DNA from 2 places in the Rothia sp. SD9660Na genome. Region 1 is predicted to be linked to the other one. Evidence: riboswitches for the same ligand, from Rfam matches in the RefSeq annotation. Region 1 holds a riboswitch; the other holds the start of a gene.
The links. A riboswitch is a leader RNA that binds a small molecule or an ion and turns the genes downstream of it on or off. The one in region 1 is predicted to bind S-adenosylmethionine.

Region 1 (5,887 bases):
TCTGCTCGCGGTCAGCCAGAATACGGGCCAGCGCCAGCGCAGCGGCGCCCTTCTCGTTCGAGGCCGCAACCGACCCGCCCTCAGCGGGAGTCTTGCCAGCGGCGTCCTGACTCTCTAGCTCACCCGGTTCTGCGTCTACCTGCTCGGCGGCGTCCGGCTGGGCGGCATCCGACCGATCAGACCCAGCCTTTTCTGCCTTACGCTCGGCACGGGCCGCTGCCTTCTGGGCCTTGGCCTCGGCGCGGGCGGCACGCTTCTGCTCGCGGGTGGGCTTGGCCTGGGCAAATCGCTCCAGTTCACCGGAGGTATCGCGCGCCAGCAGGTGGGCAAGGCCCAGCCCCAGCATGGTGCCGCCCGCCAGCAACACGGCAGAGAAGGCCCCAAAGATAAGGGGGTGCGGGCCGATAGCCGTGAAGCGGCCCAGCCCCAGCGACCCATTGGCAGCCCAGCCCAGCAGGGTGGTCAGCAGGAAGGTCGGCAGCAGGGTCAGGACGGCAAGCCCCAGGGTCGAGAGGGGCCAGGACAGCCAGCGGAAGCGAATCTTGAGGGAAAGCCACTCGTCAAAGTGGTTTTCACCTTCGCGGAAGAACCACCAGCCGCCCAGGGCACCGGCGGCTAGGGGCACGGTAAGGGCCAGGTAGCCCCAGGGCTCGGACGCGTGCGGCAGCGCCCCCAGCACCGGCAGGGAGGGCATGACCCCAACGTTGGTGCCGGTCAGGTCAACGGAGGTGCCGGCGCCCAGGGCAAAGCCCGCACCGGAGCTCCACGCCATGGAGTAGACCACCAGGTTCACGAGCAAACCCAGCTGCAGCAGGGTCAGGGCTAGGCCGCCGACGGCACCAGCGTGCAGGGTCTGATAAAGAGAGACGACGTCGTCCCAGTGCCAGAAGAGGGTGACGACCAGTAACAGGGCGCCACCGGCCACAAAGGCCAGCACGCCCACCAGGGCTGCCCGCAGCAGAGCCCAGACGTAGGAGCCTGCCCAGCGGGAATACTGGCTGAATTTCTTGACCCAGTCGGCCGCATTCACACCAATCATGGCTGCCAGTGAGCGCGATTCAGCATACCCGCCCAAGATGATGCCCAGGGCAGCTACCCAGAGGGGTACCAGAGCCGTGAAGACAGGTGAGGTGGAGAAGAAGTCGTTGGTGGATAGCAGGCTCACCCCGGCACCCACCAGGGCGTAGGCGAGAAGACCGCCGACCAGGGGCTGCCAGAACTGACCCTCGTAGCTAGCGCGGGCCAGGCGGCGGCCGGAGCGATAGCAGAGGGCCAGGGGAATCAGGGTGAGACCCAGAGGCACCAGGCTCATAGTTCCGGTCACCGCTGAGAAGACCCCCTGCTCGGGAATGTTCATGTTCAGGGGCACTCCGTGAACCAGCAACCACAGGTGCCCGGCCGCAGAGACAGCACCGGCTAGGGTACCGCTGCTGCTGAAGCCGTTGGTGTACCAGACCGCCACCAGGAGCAGGACGACGGTGAGGTAAGAGGCCAGCGCCACGAGGGCAAGTTCAACTGAGCCCTGCAGCCACAGGGGCATAGGGAGGGAACGTTTGGGGTGAGCGGTGGTATTCATCGTCTTTCATCATGTCATGTTTCTCTGTTGTGTGCCTGATGACGCTGGCGTGCGAGGTAAGAGTGCGGTGAAGATAACCGGCCCATCTCGCCCCGGCGGTAGAATGGGAGCTATGAGCAGTGAAACTTCGTATGTGATGGTTACCGGCGCTTCAGCAGGTATCGGGGCCGAGTTTGCCCGCCAGTATGCAGCAGCCGGGTACAACCTGGTACTCACTGCCCGGCGGGCCGAGGCTCTAGAAGAACTAGCAGCCCAGCTGCGCAGCAGGTTCGCGGTAGATGTTGAGGTAATCCCTGCCGATTTGCTGGTGGAGCAGGATGTCGCCCGCCTGGTTGAGCGCCTACAGCAGGTTGAGCGCCCCGTGGAGATACTGGTCAATAACGCGGGTTTCGGGCTTGGCAAGAGCTTTGATGCCGCGCCCGTAGAGCGCCACTTAGACCAGGTCGACGTGTTGGCTAGGGTCCCGCTCCAGCTCATGCACACGGCGATTCTTACCATGCTGCCGCGCGGGCGGGGCCGCATTATTAACGTTGCCTCGGTGGCAGCCTTTACCCCCGGCGGCACCTACTCGGCAGTTAAACGTTTCCTGGTGGTGGCCTCAGAATCGGCCCACCTGCAGTATTCGGGCCGGGGTATCCACGTGACGGCCCTATGCCCGGGCCTAACCCGGTCGGAATTCCACGACGCCATGGGCCAGGGCGAGCCCCGCCTACCGGACTTTTTATGGCTGAGCCCCCAGCGGGTCGTTGCCGAAGGTATCGCTGCGGTCACGGCAGGTAAGCCGATCTGTGTGCCGTCCTTACCCTACAAACTAACGGTCGCAGCCGCACGGGTGCTACCCCGCCGGCTGGTGGCAGCCGCAATAGCGAGAACGCGAGATTACTAAAGGTTTTGCAGGCTCACAGCGAAGCTGCTGGGCTCCATCCAGCGTGAGCCTGTGGAACCTATATTGCAGGCTCTAGTCTTCCCAGGGATCCACCGCCGGGACGCCCCAGGACTTATAAATCTCGGCCTTGCTCGAAATAATCTCAAGCTGATGGACGGTGGCGGTGGCAGCCATCAGGCCCTCAAGGGCCGCTGTGGCGAGGGGGGCGGGGCGCTGCCCACCCACCAGGTGAAGATGCTTCTCGGCGTGGCGTCCGGCCCACTCCAGTGATACCTTCGCATCGACTTCTAGCACGTGAGAGTCGAAGCGGTCCATGAGCTCAGCGAGCCAGCGTTCGGTTTCTGGGTAGGGGTAAAGCCCCTTGAGTTCACCAAGGCTGAGTACCGAGATGTACATGGTGCGGTAGGAGCGGCGGCGTAGGCAGTTCACTACCTGCGGGTGCGGGGTGGCCTTGCGAATCTCGGCAAGGACATCGGAATCGAGAAGCAGACCTACCTGGCTCATGCAGCTTTCAGAACACCGTACTCAGTTGCAGGGATACCGCTGGGGTTGGGGGCCAGCAGGAAGTTGAGGAATTCGCTGCGCTCGTTGGAGATGCGGGTGTAGTCCTGGATGCTCATTGCGGTGTAGCCGCCGCGGGCGGGTACAGAGGCAGCAGAGATGTTCTTCTGAACGGTGATGTGAGGACGGTGGGCGTGAGGTCGAGCGTTTGACATGCCGTCGTTGCGCGTAAAGTGCGCATTCCTTTCGAAACTTGCTCTTGCCTGCACCAAACAGCGCCGAAATGCGCGATGCAGACCGCTTCGTCATCCGAGCCACCCGTGAACATGGGGTTGGCGTTCAACCAAAGTCGGAGCTTGACAGTTGAATCTCTTGAAGCTGGTAAAAGCATAACCCGCTCTCAGCGCTTCTGTAAACACCGTTCTCAGAAATTTTTCTTACTGTGATGAACCAGCCCGTGGGCGCTGTGGGTAAGGCGGTGCGATACGCTAGAAGACTAGGTATTTGCTCTGTTGTGAAGGTGCGCCTGTGTCTACTTCTTTCCCTGAAATCCCGGTGACAGCCCCCGCCATTATTCGGCAGGTGGGCTCTCGTGCCTACACGCGGGGGCAGAGGTACATGCGGGAAGGCAACGTCATCCGATACACCTATGATGAGCAGGCCCGGGTGCTGGAAGGGCAGGTGGCTGGCTCTGGTTCTGCCCCCTACACCGCGCGGGTGGCTTTCCCCTCCGAGGTTGCCGCTGGCTCCTACGCTTTTTCCTCGACCTGCTCCTGCCCGGTGGCCCACAACTGTAAGCACGCGGTGGCACTGATGCTGACCGCCATCGACCGCACGGCCAAGGCCAAGCGGGCCATGACGGCATCCTCAAGCACCTGGAAGACCAGGGAGAACCGCCCGGCACCCGGCGCAGACCAGCCCGGTGGCGCTAATGAGAAGGTGCAGGAAATCTTGCAGCTGGCCGACACCATGGGTCTGCAGCGGGCAGCAGATTTGCTGAAGGAGTACAAGAACGGGCAAACCGGTGAGGACGGCCAGCCAGACGCAGGTGCCCGGGTCGGGCAGTCCCTGCCGGCTTGGCAGCGCTCCCTGGCTCATTCTCTTGCTGCCCGCCCCAGCTACGATAGCCGCAACCACCGGGTAACCGGCGCTCTTGATGTGCGCCTGGTAGTTCCCGGTAAGTACGGCTGGACCAAGAATAGTGGGGCTCCTCGTATCTCGTTGGAGGCCCGGCCCCTCATGATGGGGGCCCGCGGCAAGTGGATCAAGGGCGGTTTGAGCTGGGAGAAGTTTTCGGGCTCTGCCGCCGGGTCTGCTGGCACCGGCCTGCTCCCCGAGCACGCCGCCTGGTTCAATGAGTTTTATGCGGTTATTCGCGGGTCCCAGTCCATCTACTCCTCACACCGCGATTGGGCTTCTGTCTCAAATGTGGATTCCTCACTGCTCTGGCAGTTGCTGGAATCTGCCGATGAGGTGGGCTTGACCATCCTCTTGGACGGCAAAGAAACCGGTCTGACTATCGCAAGCGCACCCCAGGTTGAGCTGGCCCTTGAACCGGTCCCTGAGCGGGGGGCGTCCGCCGATGCCCTGCGCCTGACTCCCCTGCTCCGCTGGGGAGCGTACACCCTGCCTGCTAGTTTTACCCATAAGCTGGGCAATAACCGGCAGGGCTTTATCGCCCTGGGTGGGGCGGCCCAGGAGACCTACGTGAAAGCGGCAGCGGCAGCCCGCTGGGACTCCACCCTGCCTTCGGCTCTTGCCCAGGCTGAGGACGTAGCGCCCGCGGACCGCCCCTCCTGGCTCACCGCCGACTCCGAGCTGGTGCTCATTCCTCTAGCTAAGCCGCTGGATGCAGTTGCCGAATCCCTGATATCCGGGGAACAGGTGACCGTGCCGGCCGCCGACGTCCCCGCCTTTTTTGCCGACTACTACCCCGCCCTCACCCGGGCGCTGCCCATCTCAACGAGCAGCGAAGAGCTGGAGCTACCGGCCGTCCGTATGCCCACCCTGGTGCTGAGCATTGCCTTTGACGAGCCGGGCCCGCCCTTCACCGCCCACACCGCCTGGCACTGGGAGTACCCCGTCAACCCCACCGGCGATGACAGCGATTTTCTCAGGCTCGATGCTCTGGGCTACCCCGGCGAAGACCGGGCCGATGTGCGCGATACTGCCCACGAGTACCGGGTGCTCAAAGAGGTCAAGAGAATCCGCCCGGGCATTCCCTTCACCCGCCACTACACCGAGAACTGGGGCACCCGCACCCTGTTGGAAACCTACCTGCCCGACTACGAGCAAATTGAGGGTGTACGCGTTGATGTGACCGGGCCCCGCCCCGAATTCCGCGAGCTCGATGAAGCCCCCGAAATCATCGTGACGGTGGATGACACCCGCCACCGCGACTGGTTCGGTTTGGGCGTTGCTATCAAGGCCGGGGACTGGCATGTGGCCTTCTCCGATGTTGTTGCCGCCCTGGCTAAGGGCCAAACCCACCTGCTGCTCGGTAATGGCCAGTACTTTGCGCTCGACCGGCCCGAGTTTATGAAATTACAAGAGCTGCTGCGCGAAGCTGCTCAGCTCACCGACAAGACCGGCCCGCTCAAAATCAACCGCCATCAGGTAGGCCTCTGGGAAGAACTCGAAGAGTTAGCCGCCGAAACCCAGACCGTGGCCGCCTGGGATGAGCAGGTTTCAGCCCTGCTCAACCTCGATGACCACTCCCCCGCCGATGTACCCACTACCCTGCAGGCAACCCTGCGCCCCTACCAGGTAGAGGGCTACCAGTGGCTGGCCTTCCTCTGGGAACACGGTCTGGGCGGGGTGCTGGCTGATGACATGGGCCTGGGCAAAACCCTACAAACCATCGCCCTCTTCCTGCACGCCCAGCAAAAAAAGCAGGACACCGCCCACCAGCCTGGCACACCAGA
Region 2 (5,887 bases), 170 kb from region 1:
CCGCCTCGTTCTCGGGCAGGTAGGGCCAGGGGCCGCGGCGGCCGCTCGCACTGAACTCCACCCAGTTGACGGTGCGCAGCAGGTCAGCCAGGGTCTTTTCACACTCGATATGGTGGGTTTTCAGGCGGTAGCGCAGCTCCGGGTATTCCTGCACTAGGGGACGCACCTGCGGGTAGGTGGGGCTGTCAACCGACGCGACCATAATGTCGAGCATCAGGTGGGCGACGCGCTCAAAGATGTAGAGATCCTGGCGGGCATCATCGCGCTGCAGGATGTCATCGGTGATGACGGGGGCGCGCAGGCCCAGCACAGCGTCCTCTTTGCCCGCGAAGTAGTTGAAGAGGGTGCGGGGGCTGACCCCGGCGGCTTCAGCGATTTCGTCGGTAGTGGTGGCTTTGAGGCCCTTCTCAAGCACAAGTTTGAGCGCGGCCTCGTGAATCGCGGTGTGGGTTCGCTCGCGGCGCTGCTGGCGCGCAGACTTCTCGGGTTTTTCACACCACCAGTCTATTGCAGGGGCTGGTACAGATTTGGACGTGTAGCCCCGCGAAGCTGGCTGCCCCGGTAAAATGGGAAAGGTGAACCTAGGCCTTCCTCCCCTAATTGACTTGCTGAGCCTCCCGCAGTGGGCTTCAATTACCCTGCTGGTGATTGACTTGCTGATTCGTCTGACCGTGATTTTCTGGCTGCCCTATAACCGCAAACCGGTGGTGGCGCTCGGCTGGCTAATGGCGATTTTCTTTATCCCCTTTGTGGGTCTCTTCGCCTTCTTGGTGTTTGGCTCCAACCTGGTGCCCAGGCACCGCCGCAGTCGCCAGCGCAGCATGAATCAGATCATTAAAGAAGCGATTCAGGGGGACGACGCGGTGCTGGGCGACCCGGTGCTCTCTGAGCCTGCGCGGGTGGCAGCTAACCTCAACTACAAGCTCGGTGCCCTACCGCTAATTGGCGGTAACGACTTTGAACTGCGGCACGATAACAATGTGGCCCTACAGGAAATTGCCGAGAGAATCGACCAGGCTAAGAAGTACGTTCACTTCGAGTTCTACATCACCGCCCTCGATTCAACCACCGAGCCCCTCTGGGATGCCCTGGTGCGGGCCCACCAGCGCGGGGTTGCGGTGCATGTGCTCATCGACCATATCGGCTCCCGCAAGTACCCCCGCTGGCGGGAACTTCAGCGCAAGCTCAACGAAGCCGGGGTGCCCTGGCGGCTCATGCTCCCCCTCAAGCCCTGGAAGGGCCAGTGGCAGCGCCCCGACCTGCGCAACCACCGCAAGATTGTGGTCATTGACGGCGAGATTGCCTTCTCCGGCTCCCAGAACGCCATCGACCGCACCTATAACCTCAAGGGCAACATCAAAAAGGGTCTGGAATGGAAGGACCTCTCCTTCTTCTGCACCGGCCCCGTGGTGCACGAGCTCAACGCGGTGTTCGTCTCTGACTGGTATGCCGAGACCAAGGAACTCCTACTCGACGAAATTGACGCCGACATCGAAGCCCACGACGAGGCAGGGCAGGAGGGCCAGCGTCCGCTCGCCCAAATCGTGCCTTCTGGCCCCGGTTTCGAAACCGAAAACAACCTGCGCCTGATCAACCACCTGATTTACAACGCAGAAGAACGTATCATCATCTGCTCCCCCTACTTCGTACCCGAAGAAACCCTGCTGCAGGCGCTCACCAATATGTCCCTCTCAGGTATCAACGTGACCCTGATTGTCTGCGAAAAGGGTGACCAGTTCCTGCCAATTATGGGCCAGCGCTCCTACTACGAGCAGCTGCTTCGTTCGGGTGTGAAGATTCAGCAGTACCCCGGCCCCACCGTACTGCACTCCAAGTTCATGATTGTGGACGACGAAATCACCTTCATCGGTTCCTCCAACATGGACCCCCGCTCATTCGCCCTCAACTTTGAGGTTTCCACCTTTATCGTGGGTAAGCCCATGGTGCAGGAGCTCGAAGAGGTTGCCCGGGATTACATCTCCCGCTGTAAGCGTCTGCGCTACGACGAGTGGGTCAACCGCCCTGCCCACCAGAAGATTGCCGAGAACCTCTGCCGCCTGTGGAGCGCCCTGCTCTAACCGTCGGCACAGCATAAAGAAGATAAGGACGCCGCCCCGCACTCCCCTGCCCGATGGCAGGAAGGCGCGGGGCGGCGTCCTTATCTCAGAAGAACTAGTGGCCTGCGGCCTCAGCCTTCTCGGCGTTCTCAATCGCTAGCTTGAGGAAGTCACGGGCCGGGGTGTCGGCAACGGAGGGCTTGCCCGCGTAGGCGCCGCGGTACTTGGCAGCCGGGTGGCGCTCGTCCACGTACTTGTTGCCCTCACCGAAGAGGCTCTCGCGCAGGGTGGAGCCCTCATAGGCGGTGCGGTAGCGGCCGCGCTTCTGCAGCTCGGGAACAACGAACTCGACGAAGTCCTCGAAGGAGCCGGGGGACACATGGTAGGCAAGGTTAATGCCGTCCAGGCCGCCCTCATCAATCCACTTCTCCAGCTCATCGGCAACGGTCTGGGGTGAACCCACCAGAACCGCACCCATGCCACCGGTGGCGCAGTGCTCGGCGATGTCCTTGCGGGTCCACTCCTTCTCCTTATCCTGCAGGGTGAAGGGGGTCAGGAAGGACTGGATCGACTCGGTCTCAACGTACTTAAGGGCCTCGTCCTCATCGAACTGATCCAGGTCAAGACCGCTCCAGCCGCCGATGATGCCCTGGGATGCCTCAACGTTCTGGTACTTGAGGTACTCGGCGTACTTGGCCTGAGCCTTCTCGTCGGTCTCGTCCACAACAACGGAGAGCATAGCCAGAATCTTCACGTCATCACGCTTGCGGCCGGCCTTTTCAGCCTCGTTGCGGATGCGCTCGGTCAGCACCTTAGTCAGGTGGGGGCGCAGGGCGGTGATGAAGATAGCCTCGGCGTGCTGGCCTGAGAAAGCCTGGCCGCGGGAGGACGCACCGGCCTGGAAAATCACCGGGGTGCGCTGGGGTGAAGGCTCGGTCAGGGCGATGCCGGGTACCTGGAAGTACTTGCCCTTGTGCAGGATAGGGTGAACCTTAGAGGGGTCAGCGAAGATACCGTTTTCACGGTCGCGGGGCACAGAGCCGTCCTCCCAGGAGCCTTCCCACAGCTTGTAGCAGACGTCGAGGAACTCTTCGGCAATCTCGTACCGCTCATCGTGCTCAATCTGACCGGGCAGACCCTGGTTCTCAGCAGCAGACTGCAGGTAGGAGGTCACCACGTTGAAGCCCACGCGGCCACCGGTCAGATGATCCAGGGTGGAGTAGGAGCGGGCCAGGGTGTAGGGCTGGTTGTAGGTCACGGCAGCGGTAACGCCAAAGCCCAGGTGCTCGGTGACAGCAGCCATAGCAGAAATCTGCAGGAAGGGGTCACCCACAGGAACCTGGGCGCCGTCCTTCAGCACGGGAGCTACTGAATCCTTGTAGACATCGTAAACACCGACCACATCCGCAATGAAGACCGCATCAAAGAGGCCCTTCTCGCAGACCTTAGCCAGGTCGGTCCAGTACTTGATGGTGTTGTACTCATCCGCGCGGTTGCGGGGGTGACGCCACAGGCCAAAGCTCTGGTGGCTGGTGGTGGTCATATCGAAGGCGTTGACGACGATGCGCTTCTTCTCGGTCATGAACCGGGCCCTTTCACAGGTGGTGCTTGGCCCTCCGCGCCCGTGCTGCCACTGGCGTCCTTACCCAAAGTAAAAGGCGCCGAGCCTTCGCGGAGGTGGCGCCTGGTTGCGCCGTACTTGCATTACTGCCTGATCCTCATCTGGGGCACCCCGCTACGGGAGAGGGTTGCCGCCCAACTAGCCAGAGCTTGACGTTGGGACTCTTGATCTTGAGATTTAGTGTAGCCCGCCCAGCCCGCCCAGGTGCAAGCATCTCGGGCTACGTTTCACATTGTGGCGCGTGTTGAGCTCTGTTACGGACGTCTGCGGGTTCCGGTCAGATCAACCCACAGCGTCACACTCGTAACCGGCCGAAATACCGCGTCATACTCTTGCCCAGTTCCACCAAACGCCCCTAGCGTTGAAAGCGTTAACCATCCAGAGCGACCGAGAGACTTGGCTCCACGACGTCGCAGCAACCTCCCTACCCCAGGGGTCGGTGCTAACGCCAAGAGACGATGGAGAAAGCATGAGCGCACCCACGCTAGAAGGCACCCCCACCACCCTCACCGCCTGCGAAATCGACTTCAATGCCGTCGGCAAGACCTTCATCGGCGAGCGCGGGGAGACCCGCACCGTCCTTAAAAACGTTTCTTTTACCGCCTACCCGGGTGAGATTATCTCGATTATTGGTTCCTCGGGCTGCGGCAAATCAACCCTGCTGCGGGCTGCTGCCGGTCTGGGGGCTGCGACCGCCGGTACCGTTACCATCGACGGTAGCCCGGTACGGGGTCTCGATTCCCGTGTAGCTATCGGCTTCCAGGAACCGCGCCTACTGCCCTGGCGCACCGTTGAGAAGAACGTGGCGCTGGGTCTGCCCAAGGGCACCCCCAAGGACGTTGCCCGCGAGCAGGTTGCCCGCCTTCTGGACGTTGTGGGGTTGGCAGACTACGCCCAGCACCGCCCCCGTGAGATTTCCGGTGGCATGGCTCAGCGCGCATCCCTGGCCCGGGCACTGGCACGGAACCCCGGCATCCTTCTGCTCGATGAGCCCTTCGGCGCTCTCGATGCCCTGACTCGCATCAACATGCAGGACCTGCTGCTCGATATTCATGCCCACGACCCGGCCACCGTCCTGCTGGTCACCCACGACGTGGAAGAAGCACTCTACCTCTCAGACCGGGTGATTGTGCTGGGTAAGCCGGACCCCGCCGCGCCCGCGACGATTGCCCGCATTGTTGAGGTGCCCGATCACCGCCCGCGCGACCGCGGCAACCCGGCGCTTGCCACCCTGCGTAAAGAACTTTTGGCCGAACTCGGCGTTGAAGAACACTAGGAACACACATGTCACTCATTTCTCGTCTCACCACTACCTCTGCCCTGCTCGCAACCGGCACCCTACTACTGACCGGGTGCCTAGCAGGGGAAAACGCTTCTACCGCCGACACTTCTGCCGCAGCGGGCAACACCACCGTCACCATCGACTACGCCACCTACAACCCACTCTCCCTGATTATCAAGGAAAAGGGGTGGCTTGAGACCGCCCTGGAAGAGCAGAGTAAGGACGTCGAGTGGGTACAGTCCGCTGGATCAAATAAGGCGAATGAGGCTCTGCGTTCTGGCGCCATTGATGTGGGTTCCACCGCGGGCTCAGCTGCCCTGCTGGCTCGTTCCAACGGCTCCCCCATTCAGGTGATTGATCTCTACTCCCAGCCCGAGTGGTCCGCTCTGGTGACCCGCACCGACACCGGTATCTCATCGGTGAAAGACCTGGCCGGTAAAAAGGTAGCCGTCACCAAGGGCACCGACCCCTACTTCTTCCTGCTCCAAGCTCTTGAAGAAGCAGGTGTATCGCCCGATGAGGTCACCATCGAGCAGCTCCAGCACGCCGACGGCCGCACCGCCCTCAACCAGGGCACCGTAGACGCCTGGAGCGGCCTTGACCCTATCATGGCCAGCGCCGAAATTGAGGACGGCAACACCCTCTTCTACCGCAACGTTGACTTCAACACCTACGGCTTCTTGAACGCCACCGAGGAGTTCATCGAGAGCGACCCCGAAGCCGCCCAGGCCATCGTTGATATCTACGAATACGCCCGCGACTGGGCACTCGCCAACGAGCAAGAGGCCGTACAGATCCTGGCGGACGGCTCCGGAATTGAGCTTGAAACCGCCCAGGTTGTCTGGGACCGCACCTACCTTGACATCGATAACGTACCCGGCGACAAGCAGCTCGCCGTGCTTGAAAAGGTCGGCCCCTACCTGGTTG

Region 2: linked by a shared signal. The riboswitch ahead of QM007_RS10050 (LLM class flavin-dependent oxidoreductase) and the one ahead of QM007_RS09305 (nuclease PIN) in region 1 are both predicted to bind S-adenosylmethionine.

What each region holds. Positions count from the first base shown of each region.
Region 1 covers NZ_CP125946.1:1,975,998-1,981,884, forward strand. The annotation lists gene QM007_RS09290 (cell division protein PerM) at 1-1,576, opposite strand, end outside; gene QM007_RS09295 (SDR family NAD(P)-dependent oxidoreductase) at 1,689-2,462, shown strand; gene QM007_RS09300 (PIN domain-containing protein) at 2,535-2,966, opposite strand; gene QM007_RS09305 (nuclease PIN) at 2,963-3,178, opposite strand; SAM riboswitch class IV at 3,214-3,341, opposite strand; gene QM007_RS09310 (DEAD/DEAH box helicase) at 3,492-5,887, shown strand, end outside.
Region 2 covers NZ_CP125946.1:2,147,751-2,153,637, forward strand. The annotation lists gene QM007_RS10040 (TetR/AcrR family transcriptional regulator) at 1-415, opposite strand, end outside; gene cls (cardiolipin synthase) at 567-2,078, shown strand; gene QM007_RS10050 (LLM class flavin-dependent oxidoreductase) at 2,173-3,639, opposite strand; SAM riboswitch class IV at 3,748-3,848, opposite strand; SAM riboswitch class I at 4,050-4,143, shown strand; gene QM007_RS10055 (ABC transporter ATP-binding protein) at 4,148-4,954, shown strand; gene QM007_RS10060 (aliphatic sulfonate ABC transporter substrate-binding protein) at 4,963-5,887, shown strand, end outside.